DNA from 4 places in the Serratia sp. YWN4 genome. Region 3 is predicted to be linked to each of the others. Evidence: predicted binding sites of a transcription regulator. Region 3 holds the regulator's gene; each other region holds the start of a gene.
What was found. The regulator CRP, encoded in region 3, controls carbon source genes, mostly activating them, when cyclic AMP is high. The targets are predictions, from matches to a motif close to ATGTGANNNNNNTCACAT.
Positions count from the first base shown of each region.

Region 1: a site for CRP is predicted at 2,362-2,379, ahead of ACX9GT_RS25080 (PTS mannitol transporter subunit IICBA). Genes of this name have one in related genera too.
Region 2: a site for CRP is predicted at 1,577-1,594, ahead of ACX9GT_RS08545 (beta-galactosidase). Genes of this name have one in related genera too.
Region 4: a site for CRP is predicted at 1,874-1,891, ahead of yrbN (protein YrbN). Genes of this name have one in related genera too.

Region 1 covers NZ_CM147696.1:5,457,438-5,462,242, reverse strand. The annotation lists gene ACX9GT_RS25090 (gamma-glutamyltransferase family protein) at 1-1,087, shown strand, start outside; gene ACX9GT_RS25085 (DUF3053 domain-containing protein) at 1,335-2,054, shown strand; gene ACX9GT_RS25080 (PTS mannitol transporter subunit IICBA) at 2,629-4,545, shown strand; gene ACX9GT_RS25075 (mannitol-1-phosphate 5-dehydrogenase) at 4,610-4,805, shown strand, end outside.
Region 2 covers NZ_CM147696.1:1,811,567-1,816,371, reverse strand. The annotation lists gene ACX9GT_RS08555 (S-(hydroxymethyl)glutathione dehydrogenase/class III alcohol dehydrogenase) at 1-639, shown strand, start outside; gene fghA (S-formylglutathione hydrolase) at 656-1,498, shown strand; gene ACX9GT_RS08545 (beta-galactosidase) at 1,684-4,776, shown strand.
Region 3 covers NZ_CM147696.1:367,291-372,095, reverse strand. The annotation lists gene ACX9GT_RS01685 (phosphoribulokinase) at 1-345, shown strand, start outside; gene ACX9GT_RS01680 (LysR substrate-binding domain-containing protein) at 509-1,417, shown strand; gene ACX9GT_RS01675 (OsmC family protein) at 1,420-1,827, opposite strand; gene crp (cAMP-activated global transcriptional regulator CRP) at 2,210-2,842, shown strand; gene ACX9GT_RS01665 (YccS/YhfK family putative transporter) at 2,898-4,805, shown strand, end outside.
Region 4 covers NZ_CM147696.1:4,935,356-4,940,160, reverse strand. The annotation lists gene pnp (polyribonucleotide nucleotidyltransferase) at 1-767, shown strand, start outside; gene nlpI (lipoprotein NlpI) at 896-1,780, shown strand; gene yrbN (protein YrbN) at 1,898-1,978, shown strand; gene ACX9GT_RS22710 (DEAD/DEAH family ATP-dependent RNA helicase) at 1,968-3,911, shown strand; gene yedE (selenium metabolism membrane protein YedE/FdhT) at 4,055-4,805, shown strand, end outside.

The DNA.
Region 1 (4,805 bases), 450 kb from region 3:
CGCCTGCTTCGCGCCAAACGGCAAGCCGCCGCGTGCCGGTGAGCTGTTCCGTAACCCGGATCAGGCTAATTCGCTGGAAAAAATTGCTGCTACTCAGGGTGAAGCGTTTTACCGTGGCGAGTTGGCGGAAAGGATGGTGGCTTTTGCCCGCGAGCATAATGCGGCGCTGAGCATGGACGATCTGAGAAATCATCGGGCTGATTGGGTTGAGCTGATATCGCGTCCGTTTGCCGGTGGCTCGGTGCATGAGTTGCCGCCTAACGGCCAAGGGATCGCCACGCTGATTGCGTTGGGCATTCTTGAACAGTGGGATATTGGCCGTTATCAGCCGGATTCCGTGGCGTGGCTGCATTTGTCGATCGAGGCCATGAAGCTGGCGCTGGCGGATCTCGAACGTTACGTGGCTGACGAACAGCACATGGAGTTCCCTGCCGAACTCCTGTTGAGTGACAGCTATCTGAAAACGCGTGCGGCGCTGATCGATCCGCAAAAAGCCGGTGACTTTACCTTTGGCGCGCCGACGCAGAGCGGCACGGTATATCTTTCTACCGCCGATGCAAATGGCATGATGGTGTCATTTATTCAGTCCAACTATATGGGCTTCGGTTCAGGCGTAGTGGTGCCGGGCACCGGCATCAGCCTGCAAAACCGTGGCGCTGGTTTTTCTTTGGATAAACAACACCCGAACGTGGTGGCCGGTAATAAACGCCCGTTCCATACCATTATTCCGGCATTTGCCCTGGACGGTAACGGGCAGCCGCTGATGTCGTTTGGCGTAATGGGCGGGCCGATGCAGGCGCAGGGGCATTTGCAGATGGCGCTGCGTATTATGCTGCATAAGCAGAACCCACAGGCGGCGATCGACGCACCGCGCTGGCGGATCGTCGCCGGGCGTGAGGTGATCGTGGAGCCTTCGATGGATCGTAATACGCTGGCGGCGCTGCGGGCCATGGGCCATAACGTGGTGCTGGAAGATCCGCTGCAAACCTACAGCTTCGGCGGGGCGCAGGCGATTATCCGCGATCCGCAAGGGTTCTATATTGCAGCGACTGAAAGCCGCAAAGACGGGCAGGCGCTGGTGTTTTAGCGGCTATCAGGGCCGGAGAGATCCGGCCCTATTTCTCTGGCATTGTTACCTTCATACCCATATCCCTCCCAGCAAAATGAAACACAATGTAGCCAGAAAGCCGAATCGCGTATCGCATCGCATTCAGTTGATCTATTCTTATAGCCCCCGAAGCATCTGTTGGTCGAGATGAGGGGGAGAGGCGCATGGAGAGCAGTAAAGGGTATGGAGCCTGATAAAAGAGACGTTTAAACAGGAGTTATGTCACATGGCGGTAGGGATCCAGAGCAGAGGTTTCGCGCGTTGGTTGGCACCGGTGTTGGCATTGTTGGTGGTTATGCAACTGACCGCCTGCGGCGATAAAGAGCCAGAACAACGCAAGGCATTCGTTGATTACTTACAGAATACGGTTATGCGCAGCGGCGTGAGCATCCCGACGCTGAGCGAAGATCAGAAACAGAAATTCGGCAGCTATGCCGGTGATTACGCCATTTTGGTCGGTTTTTCCCAGCAGTTGTCGAAGTCGGTTGATGCCAGCCTGACTCCGGTGCTGGATCAGATTAACCAGATCCACACCGCGCAGGATTACATGATCAAGCGCGATAACCTGAAGCAGTCGGTGGGCGCGTTAAACCTGTTAGGGCAGCAGATCCAGTCGGCAAAGTCGCAGGCGGATACCGCGCGTGCGGCATTGAAACAGCCGGACGATCTGAAAGCGGTTTACAATCAGGCGTATGACAAAATTGTCACCGCACCGGCCAATGCCTTAATGCCAGCCATTCCAACTACGGCCAGCTTCGTGCAGGATCTGGTGCAGGTTGGGGATTTCCTCCAGGCGCAGGGCAATCAGGTCAGTTTCAACAATGGCGGCGTACAGTTCCGCAGCCAGCAGCAGGCAACGCAGTACAACACCATGATGGCTAATCTGGTGGCTAAGCAGCCCGATTTTCTGAACGCACAAAAAGCCGTGCAGGCGGTAATGCAATAAGGCGAAAACGCCGCTGTGTATTGAACGATGTGGGTGGGCCAACGTGTTGGCCTACCCACATAACGCCCATTTTTTCTCATGACTTGCCACACTTCCCCTCTGCACTTCTGTACTACACTTCAACTAGGTGGAATACCGCCGAACCATCAATTCTTTTAATGTAGTTTTCTTTCATTCGCTCCACGGTTAATGGCTGGCGGAGTGCGTGCCCACAGGGAAGATGCGCTTTCTGGTTATTTTCTGGTTAGCGTATGTAAAATAAATTGTGATTAAAGTCACAATTTAAGAACAAACACCCGAGGTAAAAATGTGATTTATGTCTCATTTTTCCTGTGTTTTGTGTGATTAACAACCTGCTGTGCTTTTTTTACACTGGATAAATGTGACTTATATCACTATAAACGCCTGATCATAGGGGTTTTATGTGTGATGTGAATCACAAATTTGTCGAGAGGTTCGCGCAGTAAAAAGAGCGTGGTAGAGTCCGTTTCGCATACAGCATCAACATGGCTGGAACGTTACAACAATTATCACGCGCTCTTATTGTCAGCGCGTAACAATAGGGGTGTGTTTTATGTTTTCACCAGATATCAAGGTTAAAGTGCAAAACTTTGGCCGCTTCCTGAGTAATATGGTGATGCCCAACATTGGCGCATTCATCGCCTGGGGTATCATCACCGCGCTATTCATTCCTACCGGCTGGTTGCCTAACGAAACGTTAGCCAAGCTGGTTGGCCCAATGATCACCTATCTGCTGCCACTGCTGATCGGTTACACCGGCGGTAAACTGGTGGGCGGCGAGCGCGGTGGTGTGGTGGGGGCTATCACCACCATGGGCGTGATCGTCGGGGCCGATATGCCGATGTTCCTCGGCGCCATGATTGTTGGCCCGCTGGGTGGCTGGGCAATCAAACATTTTGACCGCTGGGTAGACGGTAAGATCAAAAGCGGCTTTGAGATGCTGGTGAACAACTTCTCCGCCGGTATCATCGGTATGCTGTTGGCGATCCTCGCTTTCCTTGCCATTGGCCCATTGGTCGAAGCGTTGTCCAAGATTCTGGCGGCTGGCGTGCATATCATGGTGGTCAACAACCTACTGCCATTGACCTCGATCTTCGTTGAACCGGCGAAAATCCTGTTCCTGAACAACGCCATCAACCACGGTATCTTCTCGCCGCTGGGTATCCAGCAGGCTACCGAAGCCGGTAAGTCAATTTTCTTCCTGATTGAAGCCAACCCAGGCCCGGGTATGGGCGTGCTGATGGCTTATATGTTCTTTGGCCGTGGCAGTGCCAAGCAGTCTGCGGGCGGTGCGGCAATCATCCACTTCCTGGGCGGTATCCATGAGATTTACTTCCCATACGTGCTGATGAACCCACGCCTGATTCTGGCGGTTATTCTGGGCGGTATGACCGGTGTGTTCACCCTGACCGTGCTGAACGGCGGCCTGGTTTCCCCTGCTTCTCCAGGTTCTATTCTGGCAGTGCTGGCCATGACGCCAAAAGGTGCCTACTTCGCCAACCTGGCGGCGATCTTCGCAGCCTTCCTGGTTTCCTTCCTGGTTTCTGGCTTCCTGCTGAAAACCTCGAAAGTGAAAGAAGAAGACGACCTGGAGGAAGCGACCCGTCGCATTCAGGACATGAAAGCACAGTCCAAAGGTGGCAAAGCAGCGAACGCAGCGGCAGACGGCGATCTGAACACCGTGCGTAAAATCATCGTAGCCTGTGACGCCGGTATGGGTTCCAGCGCCATGGGTGCCGGTGTGCTGCGCAAGAAAGTAGCAGACGCCGGGCTGAAACATATCTCCGTGACCAACTGCGCGATTAACAGCCTGCCGGAAGATGTGGATCTGGTGATTACTCACCGCGATCTGACCGAGCGTGCGATGCGCCATGCGCCGCAGGCCCAGCATATTTCGCTGACCAACTTCCTCGACAGCCAGTTGTACAACGATCTGACCGCGCGTCTGGTGGCGGCCAACAAAACCAGCGAAACCGATCAGAAAGTGATCGCCACGTTGGACGACAGCTTTGAAGCCGGTGAGCAGAACCTGTTCAAACTGAGCGAAAGCAACGTATTCCTCAATCTGCATGCCACCGACAAAGAGCAGGCAATACGCTTTGCCGGTGAGCAACTGGTGAAAGGCGGCTACGTTGAGCCTGAGTATGTTCCGGCGATGCTGGAGCGTGAGAAGCTGACTTCCACCTATCTGGGCGAGTCGATTGCCGTGCCACATGGCACCATCGAAGCCAAAGACCGCGTGCTGCGCACCGGCGTGGTGTTCTGCCAGTATCCGCACGGCGTGCGTTTCGGTGACGAAGAAGATGAAGTGGCGCGCCTGGTGATTGGTATCGCGGCACGCAACAACGAGCATATTCAGGTGATCACCAGCCTGACCAATGCGTTGGATGACGACAGCGTGATTGAGCGGTTGGCGAATACCACCAGCGTGCAGGAAGTGTTGGATCTGCTTGGCGGCAAGAAAGCCTGATAAAACAGAATCATTTTAAAGGGTGCAGCTTGCTGCACCCTTCTCCATTAATAAAGGTAGGACTATGAAAGCATTACACTTCGGGGCCGGGAATATCGGCCGTGGTTTTATCGGCAAGCTGCTTGCTGATGCACATGCCGAACTGACTTTTGCTGACGTTAACCAGACGGTGCTGGATGAGCTGAACAAGCGCAAAAGCTACCAGGTTCATGTAGTGGGTGAGCAGGCGCGCGTTGAGAACGTGAACAACGTCAGCGCCG
Region 2 (4,805 bases), 1.4 Mb from region 3:
CCGCTGGAAGAGGTCTGCCTGCTGGGCTGCGGCGTCACCACCGGTATGGGTGCGGTACTCAACACTGCCAAAGTGAAAGCGGGCGACACCGTAGCAATTTTCGGTCTGGGCGGCATCGGCCTTTCGGCGATTATCGGCGCTCAGATGGCCGGTGCAAGCCGCATCATCGGTGTCGATATCAACACCAGTAAATTTGAACTGGCGCGTAAGCTGGGCGCTACCGATCTGATCAATCCAAAAGATTACAGCAAACCGATTCAGGAAGTGATCGTTGAGCTGACCGGCGGCGGCGTTGATTTCTCCTTCGAATGCATCGGTAACGTCAACGTGATGCGTTCGGCACTGGAGTGCTGCCATAAAGGCTGGGGCGAGTCGGTAATTATCGGCGTCGCCGGTGCCGGTGAAGAGATCGCAACCCGTCCATTCCAACTGGTGACTGGCCGCGTCTGGCGCGGTTCTGCTTTCGGTGGCGTAAAAGGTCGCAGCCAGTTGCCCGGCATTGTGCAGCGCTATATGGATGGCGAATTTGCCCTGAATGACTTTATTACCCACACCATGGGGTTAGAGCAGATCAACGACGCCTTCGATTTAATGCATGAAGGTAAATCGATCCGTTCGGTGATCCATTTTGATAAATAAGCCAGGAGGCAGAGAGATGAGCACGTCATTAGAACTTCTCGAAGAGCACCGCATGTTCGGTGGCTGGCAACAGCGTTACCGCCACGCGGCGCACAGCCTGAATTGCAACATGACTTTCAGCATCTATCTGCCACCGCCGCGTGATGATAATCCACCGCCGGTGCTGTATTGGCTGTCTGGGCTGACCTGTAATGATGAAAACTTTACGCTGAAAGCGGGTGCCCAACGCATTGCTGCCGAGCTGGGTTTGGTGTTAGTGATGCCCGACACCAGCCCGCGCGGCGACGAGGTGCCCAATGATGCAGGTTACGATCTGGGCCAAGGGGCCGGTTTTTATCTCAACGCGACCCAGGCCCCTTGGGATCGGCACTTTCGCATGTATGATTACATCAGCGATGAGCTGCCCGCGCTGATTCAGCAGCACTTCAGCATCAGCGATCGTCAATCCATCTTCGGCCATTCGATGGGCGGCCACGGCGCGTTGATAATGGCATTGCGTAATCCACAGCGCTTCCGTTCCGTATCGGCCTTTGCGCCGATTGTTAACCCTTGTCAGGTTCCGTGGGGACGCAAAGCCTTTGCCGCTTACCTGGGGGATGACGAAAGCCAGTGGTTGCAGTACGACAGTTGCCACCTGCTGGCAAACGGTGCAGAAAAACTGCCTATTCTGGTGGATCAGGGGGATGGCGATCAGTTCCTGGCCGATCAACTGCAACCGGCGAAGCTGGCCGAACTGGCACGCCAGCTCGACTGGCCGCTAACGTTGCGTACCCAGCCGGGCTACGATCACAGCTATTTCACCATTGCCACGTTTGTGGAAGATCACCTGCGCTTCCACGCCGAGCATCTGTTCCGCTGATTATTTCGCCGGTTTGTGGCCGCATCCTGCGGCCACAAACAGCGATTCCCGCCCCCGTTTTACCGGGCTGCACCCCATTTGTGATCCTCTTCGCTTTACCTGCGTGAACGCCTTTACAACCGGATCTTTGCCCTTCATGTTACCCCACATCATGAACGCGTAACATTTTCAGCCAAGGTATCCTCATGAATCCTGTTGGTATTCCGTCTGCTCCTGCCTTATTAGCCTCAACTCTTGCCCGGCGCGACTGGGAAAACCCGGCCTGCACCCACTACAACCGCTTACCTGCACATCCGCCGTTTGCCAGTTGGCGTAGCGAACAACAAGCGAGATACGATCATCCTTCAGCACAGCGAACCTTGCTCAACGGTGCCTGGAAATTCAGCTATTTCACGCAGCCAGAAGCCGTGCCAGAACGGTGGTTGCAGCAAGATCTGAGCGATGCCGATACGCTACAGGTGCCGTCTAACTGGCAGATAGCCGGTTACGATGCCCCGATCTACACCAACATTACCTACCCGATCCCGGTTACGCCGCCCTATGTGCCGCAGCAGAACCCTACCGGCTGTTACTCGCTCACCTTTGAGGTTGCCGAAAGCTGGCTGCAACAGGGGCAGACGCGAGTTATTTTCGACGGCGTCAATTCGGCATTCTATCTGTGGTGCAACGGTATCTGGATCGGTTATTCGCAAGACAGCCGCCTGCCCGCCGAGTTTGATTTGAGCCACGCGTTACGGCCCGGTGAAAACCGCCTGGCGGTGATGGTGCTGCGCTGGAGCGACGGCAGTTATCTCGAAGATCAGGACATGTGGCGCATGAGCGGCATCTTCCGTGATGTCAGCCTGTTGCATAAACCCAGCAGCCATCTGAGCGATATTCAGTTGCGCACGCATCTGGCCCCCGGTTTTTATCATGCAGAACTGGAAGCACTGGTGCAGGTTCAATCGCCAACGGCGGGTTGTTCCGTGCGCGTTCAGCTTTGGCAAGGTGATCAGTTGACTGCCGTACACCAGCAACCACTCGGAAGTGAAATTATTGACGAACGCGGTTGCTATGACGATCGCACCACCCTGCGTTTGCCGGTTGCGCAGCCCGCACTGTGGAGTGCCGAACAACCTCACCTGTATCGCGCCGTGGTTTCCTTGCTGGCGGCCGACGATTCATTGATTGAGGCGGAAGCCTATGACGTGGGTTTCCGCCAAGTCGACATCAGCGACGGCCTGCTGAAGGTCAATGGCAAGCCCATTCTGATCCGCGGTACCAACCGCCACGAGCATCACCCGGAACATGGGCAAGTGATGGATGAAGCCACCATGTTGCAGGATATCCTGCTGATGAAGCGGCATAACTTCAACGCGGTGCGCTGCTCGCACTATCCTAACCATCCGCTTTGGTATCGGTTGTGCGATCGTTACGGTCTATACGTGGTGGATGAAGCCAATATCGAAACTCACGGCATGCAACCAATGAACCGCCTGACGGACGATCCGACATGGTTCCCGGCTCTGAGCGAGCGCGTCACGCGTATGGTGCAGCGCGATCGCAACCATCCCTGCATTATCATTTGGTCATTGGGCAATGAATCCGGCCACGGCAGCGCGCACGACGCCCTGTACCGCTGGGTCAAAAGCAGCGATCCAACCCGACCGGTACAGTACGAAGGTGGCGGAGCCGATACCGCCGCCACCGATATTGTCTGCCCGATGTATGCGCGCGTGGACCAGGACCAACCTTTCCCGCAGGTGCCGAAGTGGTCGATCAAAAAATGGATCGGCCTGCCGAATGAGCATCGTCCGCTGATCCTGTGTGAATATGCCCACGCGATGGGCAACAGCTTCGGCGGTTTTGATCGCTACTGGCAGGCGTTCCGTAAACATCCGCGCTTGCAAGGCGGCTTTGTCTGGGATTGGGTGGATCAGGCGCTGACCAAAACCGGCGAAGACGGCGTGCGTTACTGGGCCTACGGCGGTGATTTCGGCGATACCCCTAACGACCGCCAGTTCTGCCTGAACGGCCTGGTGTTCCCAGATCGCACTCCCCATCCCGCGCTGTATGAGGCACAGCGTGCGCAGCAGTTTTTCCAATTTCAACACCAGCCAGAAGCGCCGCTGACCCTTGATATCACCAGCGAATATCTGTTCCGCGCCACCGATAACGAACAACTGTTCTGGCGGCTGGAGCTGGACGGGCAGTGCATCGCGCAAGGCGATCTGCTGCTGGAGATCCCACCGCAGGGCACCCAACGGCTGGTGCTGGGTGAGATGCCGCAGGTGCAAGGCAAGGGTGAGCTGTGGCTGAATGTCGAAGTCCGCCAACCAAAGGCAACGGTCTGGGCCGACGCGGGCCATCGCTGCGCCTGGGATCAGTGGCGCTTACCGCACGCACTGGCGCTGCCTAATGTCAGCACTGGCCCACTGCCGCAGTTAGTCACTCATCCGGATATGGTTGAAATCACCCATGGCCAGCAGCGCTGGCAATTTTGCACCACCAGCGGTTTGCTCACCCAATGGTGGCGTGACGGTGAGCAGCAGCTATTGAGCCCGCTACAGGATCAGTTTGTGCGCGCACCGCTGGATAACGATATCGGTGTCAGCGAAGCGACGCGTATCGATCCCAACGCTTGGGTAGAGCGCTGGAAAAAAGCCGGTATGTACGCGCTGGAAAGCCAACTGCTGTCATTCAGCGCCGATACCCTTGAGCATGGCGTGCAGATCTCAACCACGCACAGCTACAGCAGCCAACAACAGCCACTGTTTATCAGCCGCAAAACCTATCTGCTTGATGGTGAGGGGAAACTGCATATCAGCGTAGATGTTGATGTCGCCTGGGGAATACCGGCACCCGCGCGCGTCGGGTTGACCTGCCAGTTGGCAGAAACAGCCGCACCGGTTGAATGGCTGGGCCTGGGGCCGCATGAGAACTACCCGGATCGCCAGCTATCGGCACAGCAAGGGCGCTGGACGCTGCCGTTATCCGCCCTGCACACGCCGTACATTTTCCCCAGCGAAAATGGCCTACGCTGCAATACCCGCCGGTTAACCTTTGGCCGTTGGCAATGGCAGGGCCGTTTCCACTTTGGCCTGAGCCGTTACAGTCAGCGGCAGCTTATGGACACCACGCATCAGCATTTATTGCGCGAAGAAGCCGGTACCTGGCTCAACCTCGACGGCTTCCATATGGGTGTTGGCGGCGATGACTCCTGGAGCCCCAGCGTCAGCCCCGACTTTCTGCTGACGGCGAGCCACTACCATTATGAGGTTACTTGGATGCAGAAATAACCGCTACTACTGCATTTATGAACAGAAAT
Region 3 (4,805 bases):
CGCGAAGCGGTGATGGATTCCGTCGTGCGTTCAATGGAGGATTACATCAGCTACATCACACCACAGTTCTCGCGCACCCATATCAACTTCCAGCGGGTACCGACGGTCGATACATCCAATCCATTTGCCGCCAAAGCCATCCCCTCGCTGGATGAAAGCTTTGTGGTGATCCACTTCCGCGGTCTGGATCAGATTGATTACCCTTATCTGCTGGCCATGCTGCAAGGCTCTTTTATCTCGCACATCAATACGCTGGTGGTGCCGGGCGGCAAAATGGGGCTGGCGATGGAGCTGATCATGGCACCGTTGGTGCAACGGCTGCTCGAAGGCAAAAAAATCGAATAACTCTTTTGGGCGCGGCCAATCACCGCGCTTAACCCTCTGTCATCCTGCACCAGCCACTCCCTCACAAACGACAAAAAATCATTAATGAATGATTTCTCATCGCCGATATTCCTTCTGCGGGCAAGGTGAAATTATCGTTTTAAGCGATTAAGGAGAGGCACAAATGCGCCAATTACCAAAGTTGCAGCAGCTAAAAGCCTTTCAGCAAGTGATACGCTGCGGCAGTATTCGTGGCGCTGCGCGCGCCTTGGCACAGTCTCAACCGGCGGTCAGCCGCTCTATCCAAGAACTGGAACAGACGCTGAAAACCCAGTTGATCGTGCGCAGCAGCAAGGGGATGACGTTGACCGAAACCGGCCACACTTTTGCTGTACGAATGCAATTAGTGATTGAGGAATTACAGCGCGCCACCGAGGAGATCCAACAGTTGCACCAGCATTCGCAGGGCAGCGTGGCGATAGGCTGCTCCTCGCTACTGGCCGTGACGGTACTCCCAGAACTGGTCGATCTCTTCAAGGCTTCCGCCCCGCAGGCCAATCTGCTGATCCGTGAAGCACAGCTCTCCACTCTGTTGCCAGCCTTGCACACAGGCCAACTGGATTTTGCCATCGGCACGGTGACCCCAGACATGCCGCTGCAACATTTAATCTGCACCCCACTGTTCACAGCCCCGTTTTGCATTATTGCGCGCCGCGGGCATCCTCTGGCACAGGCGACATCACTGGATGAACTGTACGGAGCCAAATGGCTGCTGCCAGAAACCGACATGGGTTATTATCAACAGCTGCAATCGGTACTCGGCAGCTTTTATCAGCAATTGACCAATAGGCCCATTCGTTCGGATTCGGCGGTATGCGGATTGAATATGGTGTTGGAGGCAGACTATCTGACCATTGTCGCGCGGGCGATGAACACGCCTTTCCATTTGCAGCAAAAACTGGTGACGTTGCCGATCGACAGCCTGCCGCAGGCGCAGTACTGCGTGCTGTACTCACAAAAATCGCCGCTAACCATCACGGCGCGGCGATTTTTGCATTTATTGAGCAACCACTGCCACAGTTACCTCTGGTAGCTTCAGGCAACGTCGCAGATTTCAAAGCTGTGGGTCACGCTGGCGGCCTTGCTCAGCATCAGCGAGACCGAGCAATACTTCTCGGCAGAGAGGTTAACCGCACGCTCAACAATCTTGTCGGTCAGCCCTTTGCCGGTGACGATAAAATGCAGGTTGATATGGGTAAACAGACGCGGTGCTTCTTCACGGCGCTCCGAGGTCAGTTTTACCTCACAGTCACGAACATCGTTACGGCCTTTTTGCAGGATGGCGACGACATCAATGGCGCTACAGCCGCCAACCGACATCAAGACCATTTCCATCGGGCTTGGCGCTTTATCGCCCGCGTTACCGTCCATTAATACCTGATGGCCGGACGCAGACTCACCCAAGAATGTCAGTCCTTCTACCCACTTAACTCTTGCCTGCATTTTGTACACTCCCGTTAATTTCTCAAAATCAGGGTACGCTTTCGCATAGAAACTGGCAACGGAACCTGATGCTAATCATGCTGAAGCGAGACAACACAAGACACCCGCTTCACTCTGTGCTACAAACAGAGCCGCAAGAACTCTTTCCAGGTCACCGATTTCAGGGAAATGTCCGAGGAAAGGACCCTATATTGGTATGTTAACAGAATGTAGCTTGCAGCACTTGGCGCAAGTTAATATGCTAAGGCACAAGCGTATTTCTATAACATGCCTCAAAACCTGTTGATAGCCACTCTATAAAACACCGGGCTATAAGCACGTTTTACAGGGAACTCTGACCCCTGTGATACAAGGCAGCGATAACAACAGAGGATAACAGCGAATGGTTCTCGGCAAACCGCAAACAGACCCGACTCTTGAATGGTTCCTGTCTCATTGCCATATCCACAAATATCCATCAAAGAGTACGCTGATTCACCAAGGTGAAAAGGCCGAAACGCTCTACTACATCGTGAAAGGCTCCGTGGCGGTGCTGATCAAGGATGAAGAAGGCAAAGAGATGATTCTGTCCTACCTTAACCAGGGGGATTTCATCGGCGAGCTTGGATTATTTGAAGAAGGCCAGGAGCGCAGTGCCTGGGTTAGAGCGAAAACAGCCTGTGAAGTGGCTGAAATTTCCTATAAGAAATTCCGCCAGTTGATTCAGGTTAATCCGGATATCCTGATGCGCCTGTCTGCGCAGATGGCAAACCGCCTGCAAATCACCTCAGAGAAAGTGGGTAACCTCGCCTTCCTTGACGTTACCGGCCGCATTGCACAAACCCTGCTGAACCTGGCGAAACAACCCGACGCCATGACTCACCCGGATGGCATGCAAATCAAGATTACCCGCCAGGAAATTGGTCAAATCGTCGGTTGCTCACGTGAAACCGTCGGTCGTATTCTGAAAATGCTTGAAGATCAAAACCTGATTTCTGCCCACGGCAAAACTATTGTCGTTTACGGCACGCGTTAATTATTGAAGAAACGGCGTAGCGATACGCCGTTTTTTTTAACTCCCCCCATTCATCATGTGGCGGCGCCTGATCTACCACCCGGAAGTCAACTATGCACTGCGGCAAACGCTGGTGCTGTGCCTGCCGGTGGTTTTCTTCCTGCTGATGGGCAACCTGCAACTCGGCCTGCTGTTCTCTCTGGTACCTGCCTGCTGCAACATCGCCGGGTTGGATACGCCGCACAAACGCTTTTTCAAACGTCTGGCCGTTGGCGGCTCCCTGTTTGCTCTCAGCAGTTTGCTGCTGCAACAGGCGCTGCTGTGGCATATCCCGTTACCCTTACTGATGCTGGCAATGGCGCTGTTGCTGGGCGTCAGCGGTGAAATCAGCCCGCTGCACGCACGTCTGCTGCCCGCCGCGCTGGTCGCCGCCATCTTTTCTCTCAGCATGGCCGGACACGTGCCGATCTGGCATGCGCCGCTGCTGTATCTGGTCGGCACCGCCTGGTACGGGCTGTTCACCTGGTTCTGGTTCAAACTGTGGAAAGAGCAACCGATGCGCGAATCCCTGAGCCAGCTCTATATCCAGTTGGCAGACTATTTCGAAGCCAAATATTCGCTGCTGACCCAGCACATCGATCCAGAAACTGCACTGCCGCCGCTGCTGCAACGCCAGCAAAAAGTGATGGATCTGATCAGCCTGTTATATCAGCAGTTGAACTTTCTGCCCCATGCCAATAATCAGGAGCAAAAACGCCTGCAACGCACTTTTCAGGTGGCACTCGATCTGCAAGAACACATTACCGTCAGCCTGCATCAGCCAGAAGAAGTGCAAAAACTGGTGGAACAGAGCCAGGCCGAAGCGATTATCCGCCGCAACGCTCAGGTAATTGCCGGGCGTTTGCGCATCGTGGCCAACGATATTCTCTATCACCGGCGTTCAGCGCGTTTCAGTATGAAGAATGAGCTGGCGGCGCTGGAAAAGGTGGCCACGCAGCATGCCGAAAACCCGGTGGGACAGTTCTGTTTTTACCACTTCAGCCGCATCGCCCGCCTGTTACGCAGCCAGCGTCCACTGTATCAGCGCGATCTGATGGCCAACCAGGCGCGATTACCGTTCTGGCCCGCGGTGGTGAGCTATCTGTCGTTGAAGTCCAACGCCCTGCGCAATGCCGCCCGGCTGGGCATCATACTGGCGGTGGGCAGCAGCCTGGGTATGATTTTCAACCTGCCGAAGCCCTATTGGATCCTGCTAACCATTATGCTGGTCAGCCAGAACGGCTATAACGCCACGCGCGTCAGGATCCAACATCGTGCCCTCGGCACGCTGGCCGGGTTAGCGATCGCCGCCGGGCTCTTACAACTGCAACTGCCGGAGCACCTGACGCTGAGCATCATGCTGGCGATCACGCTGGCTGCCTACCTGATATTACGCAAAAACTATGGGCTGGCGGTGATGGGGTTTACCGTCACCGCGGTGTATACCCTGCAATTGTTGGCGCTTAACGGCACCCATTTTCTGGTACCGCGCCTGCTCGATACGCTGATTGGCTGCGTGCTGGTGTTTGGCGGGAGTATCTGGCTGTGGCCGCAATGGCAGAGCGGTCTGCTGCGTAAGAACGCCCATCAGGCGCTGGAGCAGGATCAAACGGCATTACGCCTGCTGCTGCAAGAACAGGAGGCGGATCCTGCTACGCTGGCCTACGCGCGGATGCAGGTCAATCAGGCGCACAATGCGCTGTTCACCTCGCTCAATCAGGCGATGCAGGAACCAGGGTTTGAGTCGGATTATCTGGCGGATATGCGCTTATGGATCACGCACAGCCAGTTTATTGTTGAACACCTGAATGCGCTGACCATTCTGGCGCGCGAGCACGACACCTTGACGCCAGAGATGGCGAAAGAGTATCTGCAAAGTTGCGAAATTGCCCTGCAAAGCTGCCAACAAAGGCTGGAGTATGATGGCCCAAGCACCAGCAAGATC
Region 4 (4,805 bases), 970 kb from region 3:
ATGCCGGTGTGCCAATCAAGGCTGCGGTTGCGGGTATCGCGATGGGCCTGGTGAAAGAACAAGACAACTTTGTGGTGCTGTCTGACATTCTGGGTGACGAAGATCACCTGGGCGACATGGACTTCAAAGTGGCCGGTAGCCGTGCAGGTATCACCGCGCTACAGATGGATATTAAAATCGAAGGCATCACCCGCGAAATCATGCAGGTGGCTCTGAATCAGGCTAAGGGTGCGCGCTTGCACATTCTGGGCGTGATGGAACAGGCGATCAGCACGCCGCGTGGCGATATCTCTGAGTTTGCACCGCGTATCCATACTATCCGTATCAATCCAGACAAGATCAAAGATGTGATTGGTAAAGGCGGTTCTGTCATTCGTGCGTTGACCGAAGAGACCGGCACTACCATTGAAATTGAAGATGATGGTACAGTGAAAATTGCTGCTACCGACAACGAGAAAGCGAAATTTGCTATTCGTCGCATCGAAGAGATCACCGCTGAGATCGAAGTTGGCCGTGTGTACCAGGGCAAAGTGACCCGTATCGTTGATTTCGGTGCCTTCGTGGCCATCGGCGGCGGTAAAGAAGGTCTGGTACACATTTCTCAAATCGCTGACAAGCGCGTTGAGAAAGTGACCGACTATCTGCAGATGGGCCAGGAAGTGCCGGTTAAGGTACTGGAAGTTGATCGCCAGGGCCGTGTGCGCCTGAGCATCAAAGAAGCGACAGCGCCAGAAACGGCTGCCGCACCGGTTCCTGAAGCAGAGTAACTGTATCATAAGTTTTACAGCTCCTCGCCGTGGGGTTGGGAGCTGTTCTTATCACGTGGGTAGGATATCCGCGTATTAGCAAGCGGAGGACAGGACGTTCATCCAATGTTTGTCTTCGGGAGTGGGAAATGAAGCCTTTCTTGCGCTGGTGTTATGTTGCGACAGCACTCATGCTGGCAGGATGCAGCAACCATGATTGGCGTAAAGACGAAGTTCTGGCTATCCCGTTGCAGCCAACACTGCAGCAGGAAGTGATCCTGGCGCGCATGGAACAAATACTTGCCAGCCGGGCACTGACGGACGATGAGCGTGCGCAGCTTTTATATGAGCGCGGTGTGCTGTATGATAGCCTCGGGCTACGTGCACTGGCGCGCAATGATTTCTCGCAAGCGCTGGCGATACGTCCTGATATGCCGGAAGTTTTCAACTACCTGGGCATTTACTTTACGCAGGCAGGCAATTTTGATGCTGCCTATGAAGCGTTTGATTCTGTACTAGAGCTTGATCCAACTTACAATTACGCGCGTTTAAACCGGGGCATCGCACTGTATTATGGTGGTCGCTTCCCGTTAGCGCAGGATGATCTGCAGGCGTTTTATCAAGACGATCCAAATGATCCCTTCCGTTCGTTGTGGCTTTATCTGGTGGAAAGAGAAATCGATCCCAAGACAGCTACCGTAGCGCTCCAGCAGCGTTATGACAAAGCGAACCGAGGGCAATGGGGATGGAATATTGTCGAATTCTACCTGGGCAAAATCAGCGAAAAAACGCTGATGGAACGCCTCAAGGCAGATGCAACGGATAACACTTCGCTCGCTGAGCATCTCAGTGAAACTGACTTCTATTTAGGTAAGCATTACCTGAGTCTGGGGGACAAGGACACCGCTTCGGCGCTGTTCAAACTGACGGTAGCTAACAACGTTCATAACTTTGTTGAGCACCGCTATGCATTGTTGGAATTGGCGATGTTGAGCCAAGAACAAGACGACCTATCGGAATCGGACCAGCAATAGCTGACGGACATTTATCAGCCTGAATTACATTGGTTTTTTAACCAGAGTAATCGCCTTAACGGGCGAGGGCTTTTTTGTCTGTTTTACAATCTAATTTGAGCCGGTTCACACTTTTCAATGAAAATGACTGAAAATTTTCTCGACGAGTTATGTAGACTGGCTGCCATTATTAATGAGGCACGTGTACATGACTACTGAGTTTGAAACCTCTTTTGCTGACCTGGGGCTGTCTGCTCCAATCATCGCCGCCCTGACCGATCTGGGCTACGAAAAACCATCACCGATCCAGGCTGAGTGTATTCCTCACCTGTTGAACGGCCGCGACGTGCTGGGCATGGCGCAGACCGGGAGTGGTAAAACGGCAGCGTTCTCGTTGCCACTGCTGCACAACCTTGATGCAGCGCTGAAGGCACCGCAAATCCTGGTGCTGGCACCGACCCGCGAACTGGCGGTTCAGGTTGCTGAAGCCATGACCGATTTTTCCAAGCACATGCATGGCGTGAACGTGGTGGCCCTGTACGGCGGCCAGCGTTATGACGTGCAACTGCGCGCTCTGCGCCAGGGTCCACAAATTGTGGTAGGGACTCCGGGCCGCTTGCTGGATCACCTGAAGCGCGGCACCCTGAACCTCTCCAGCCTGAAAGGCCTGGTGCTGGACGAAGCCGACGAAATGCTGCGCATGGGCTTTATCGAAGACGTAGAAACCATCATGGCGGAGATCCCGGCTGAGCATCAGACCGCGTTGTTCTCTGCCACCATGCCGGAAGCGATTCGTCGTATTACCCGTCGCTTTATGAAAGATCCGCAGGAAGTGCGCATTCAGTCAAGTGTGACTACCCGCCCGGACATCAGCCAGAGCTACTGGACTGTGCACGGCATGCGTAAAAACGAAGCGCTGGTGCGTTTCTTGGAATCAGAAGATTTTGACGCTGCGATCATCTTCGTGCGTACTAAAAACGCGACTCTGGAAGTGGCCGAAGCGCTCGAGCGTAGCGGTTACAACAGTGCTGCACTGAACGGTGACATGAACCAGGCTCTGCGTGAGCAGACTCTGGAACGCCTGAAAGATGGCCGCCTGGATATCCTGATCGCCACCGATGTGGCAGCCCGTGGTCTGGACGTTGAGCGTATCAGCCTGGTCGTGAACTATGACATCCCCATGGATTCAGAGTCTTACGTTCACCGTATCGGCCGTACCGGCCGTGCTGGCCGTGCTGGCCGCGCGCTGCTGTTCGTGGAAAATCGCGAACGCCGTCTGCTGCGCAACATCGAACGCATCATGAAGTTGACCATTCCAGAAGTAGAGCTGCCGAACGCAGAACTGCTGGGTGAGCGCCGTCTGGCCAAGTTTGCCGCTAAAGTGCAGCAGCAGTTGGAAAGCAGCGATCTGGATATGTACCGTGCACTGCTGGCTAAACTGCAACCGGCAGAAGATCTGGATATGGAAACCTTGGCCGCAGCACTGCTGAAAATGGCTCAGGGCGAACGTCCTCTGATCCTGCCACCGGATCCGGTGTTCAAACCACGTCAGCGTCGTGAGTTCAACGATCGTGACGAACGTGGCGGCGAGCGTCGCCGTGACGCACGTCCAGACGGTGCACGCCCAGATAGCCGTGATGGCGCTGAGCGTCCACGTCGCGAACGTCGTGACGTTGGTGAGATGCAGTTGTACCGCATTGAAGTGGGCCGTGATGATGGGGTAGAAGTTCGTCATATCGTTGGCGCTATCGCTAACGAAGGCGATATCAGCAGCCGTTACATCGGTAACATCAAGCTGTTTGCTTCCCACTCCACCATTGAACTGCCGAAAGGTATGCCGGGCGAGATCCTGAATCACTTCACTCGTACCCGCATTCTGAACAAGCCGATGAACATGCAATTGCTGGGCGATGCACAGCCACATGAACGCCGTGAGCGTCCTGCTGGCGGTAACGGCGGTGAGCGTCGTGGCGGTGCTGCTCGTCCATTTAATGGCGAGCGCCGTGAAGGGTCTGCTGCTCCGCGTCGTTCTTTCGGTGAGCGTCGTGAAGGTGGTAATGCTGCCGGTGGTGAACGCCGTGGCGGCAAGCCAGCACCACGCCGTGACGATGCGGCACCTGCTGCACCACGTCGCCGTTTCGGTGATGCATAATTGCTGATTTAACCGCTCGCGGTTAATCGCATCAGAGACCAGCCTTCGGGCTGGTTTTTTTATGTTCGAAATCCTAATTTATGCCGTTAAATGGCGTATGATTCGCAAGGTTTATTTTACGGATGTCATGCACGGGAGATGCCATGAGCTGGCAGCAATTCAAATCTCAGTATCTGGTGCGTTTTTGGGCGCCTTTACCGGCGGTGATGGCCGCCGGGATCCTTTCTACCTATTACTTTGGCATGACGGGCACTTTCTGGGCGGTGACCGGTGAGTTCACCCGCTGGGGTGGCCACGTGTTGCAATGGTTGGGTTTTCAGCCGGAGCAGTGGGGTTATTTCAAAGTGATTGGCCTGCAAGGTTCACCGCTCGAGCGTATCGATGGCCGGATGATTATCGGCATGTTTGCCGGTTGTATCGCCGCCGCGCTGTGGGCGAATAACGTCAAGCTGCGCATGCCACAGCACCGTATCCGTATTGCACAGGCGCTGTTGGGCGGCATTATTGCCGGTTTCGGCGCACGCCTGGCGATGGGGTGTAACCTGGCGGCTTTCTTCACCGGGATCCCACAGTTTTCATTGCACGCCTGGTTCTTTGCGCTGGCGACGGCCGCAGGTTCTTACTTCGGGGCGAAATTCACCCTGTTGCCGATGTTCCGCATCCCGGTCAAGCTGCAAAAGGTCAGTGCTGCCGCACCGTTAACGCAGAAACCGGCGCAAGCGCGCCGCCGTTTCCGTTTGGGGATGGTGATTTTTTGCCTGACCGTGGCCTGGTCATTATGGACTCTGTTCGATGCGCCAAAGCTTGGCATCGCTATGCTGTTTGGCATCGGTTTTGGCCTGCTGATTGAGCGCGCACAGATCTGCTTTACTTCGGCGTTCCGCGATCTGTGGA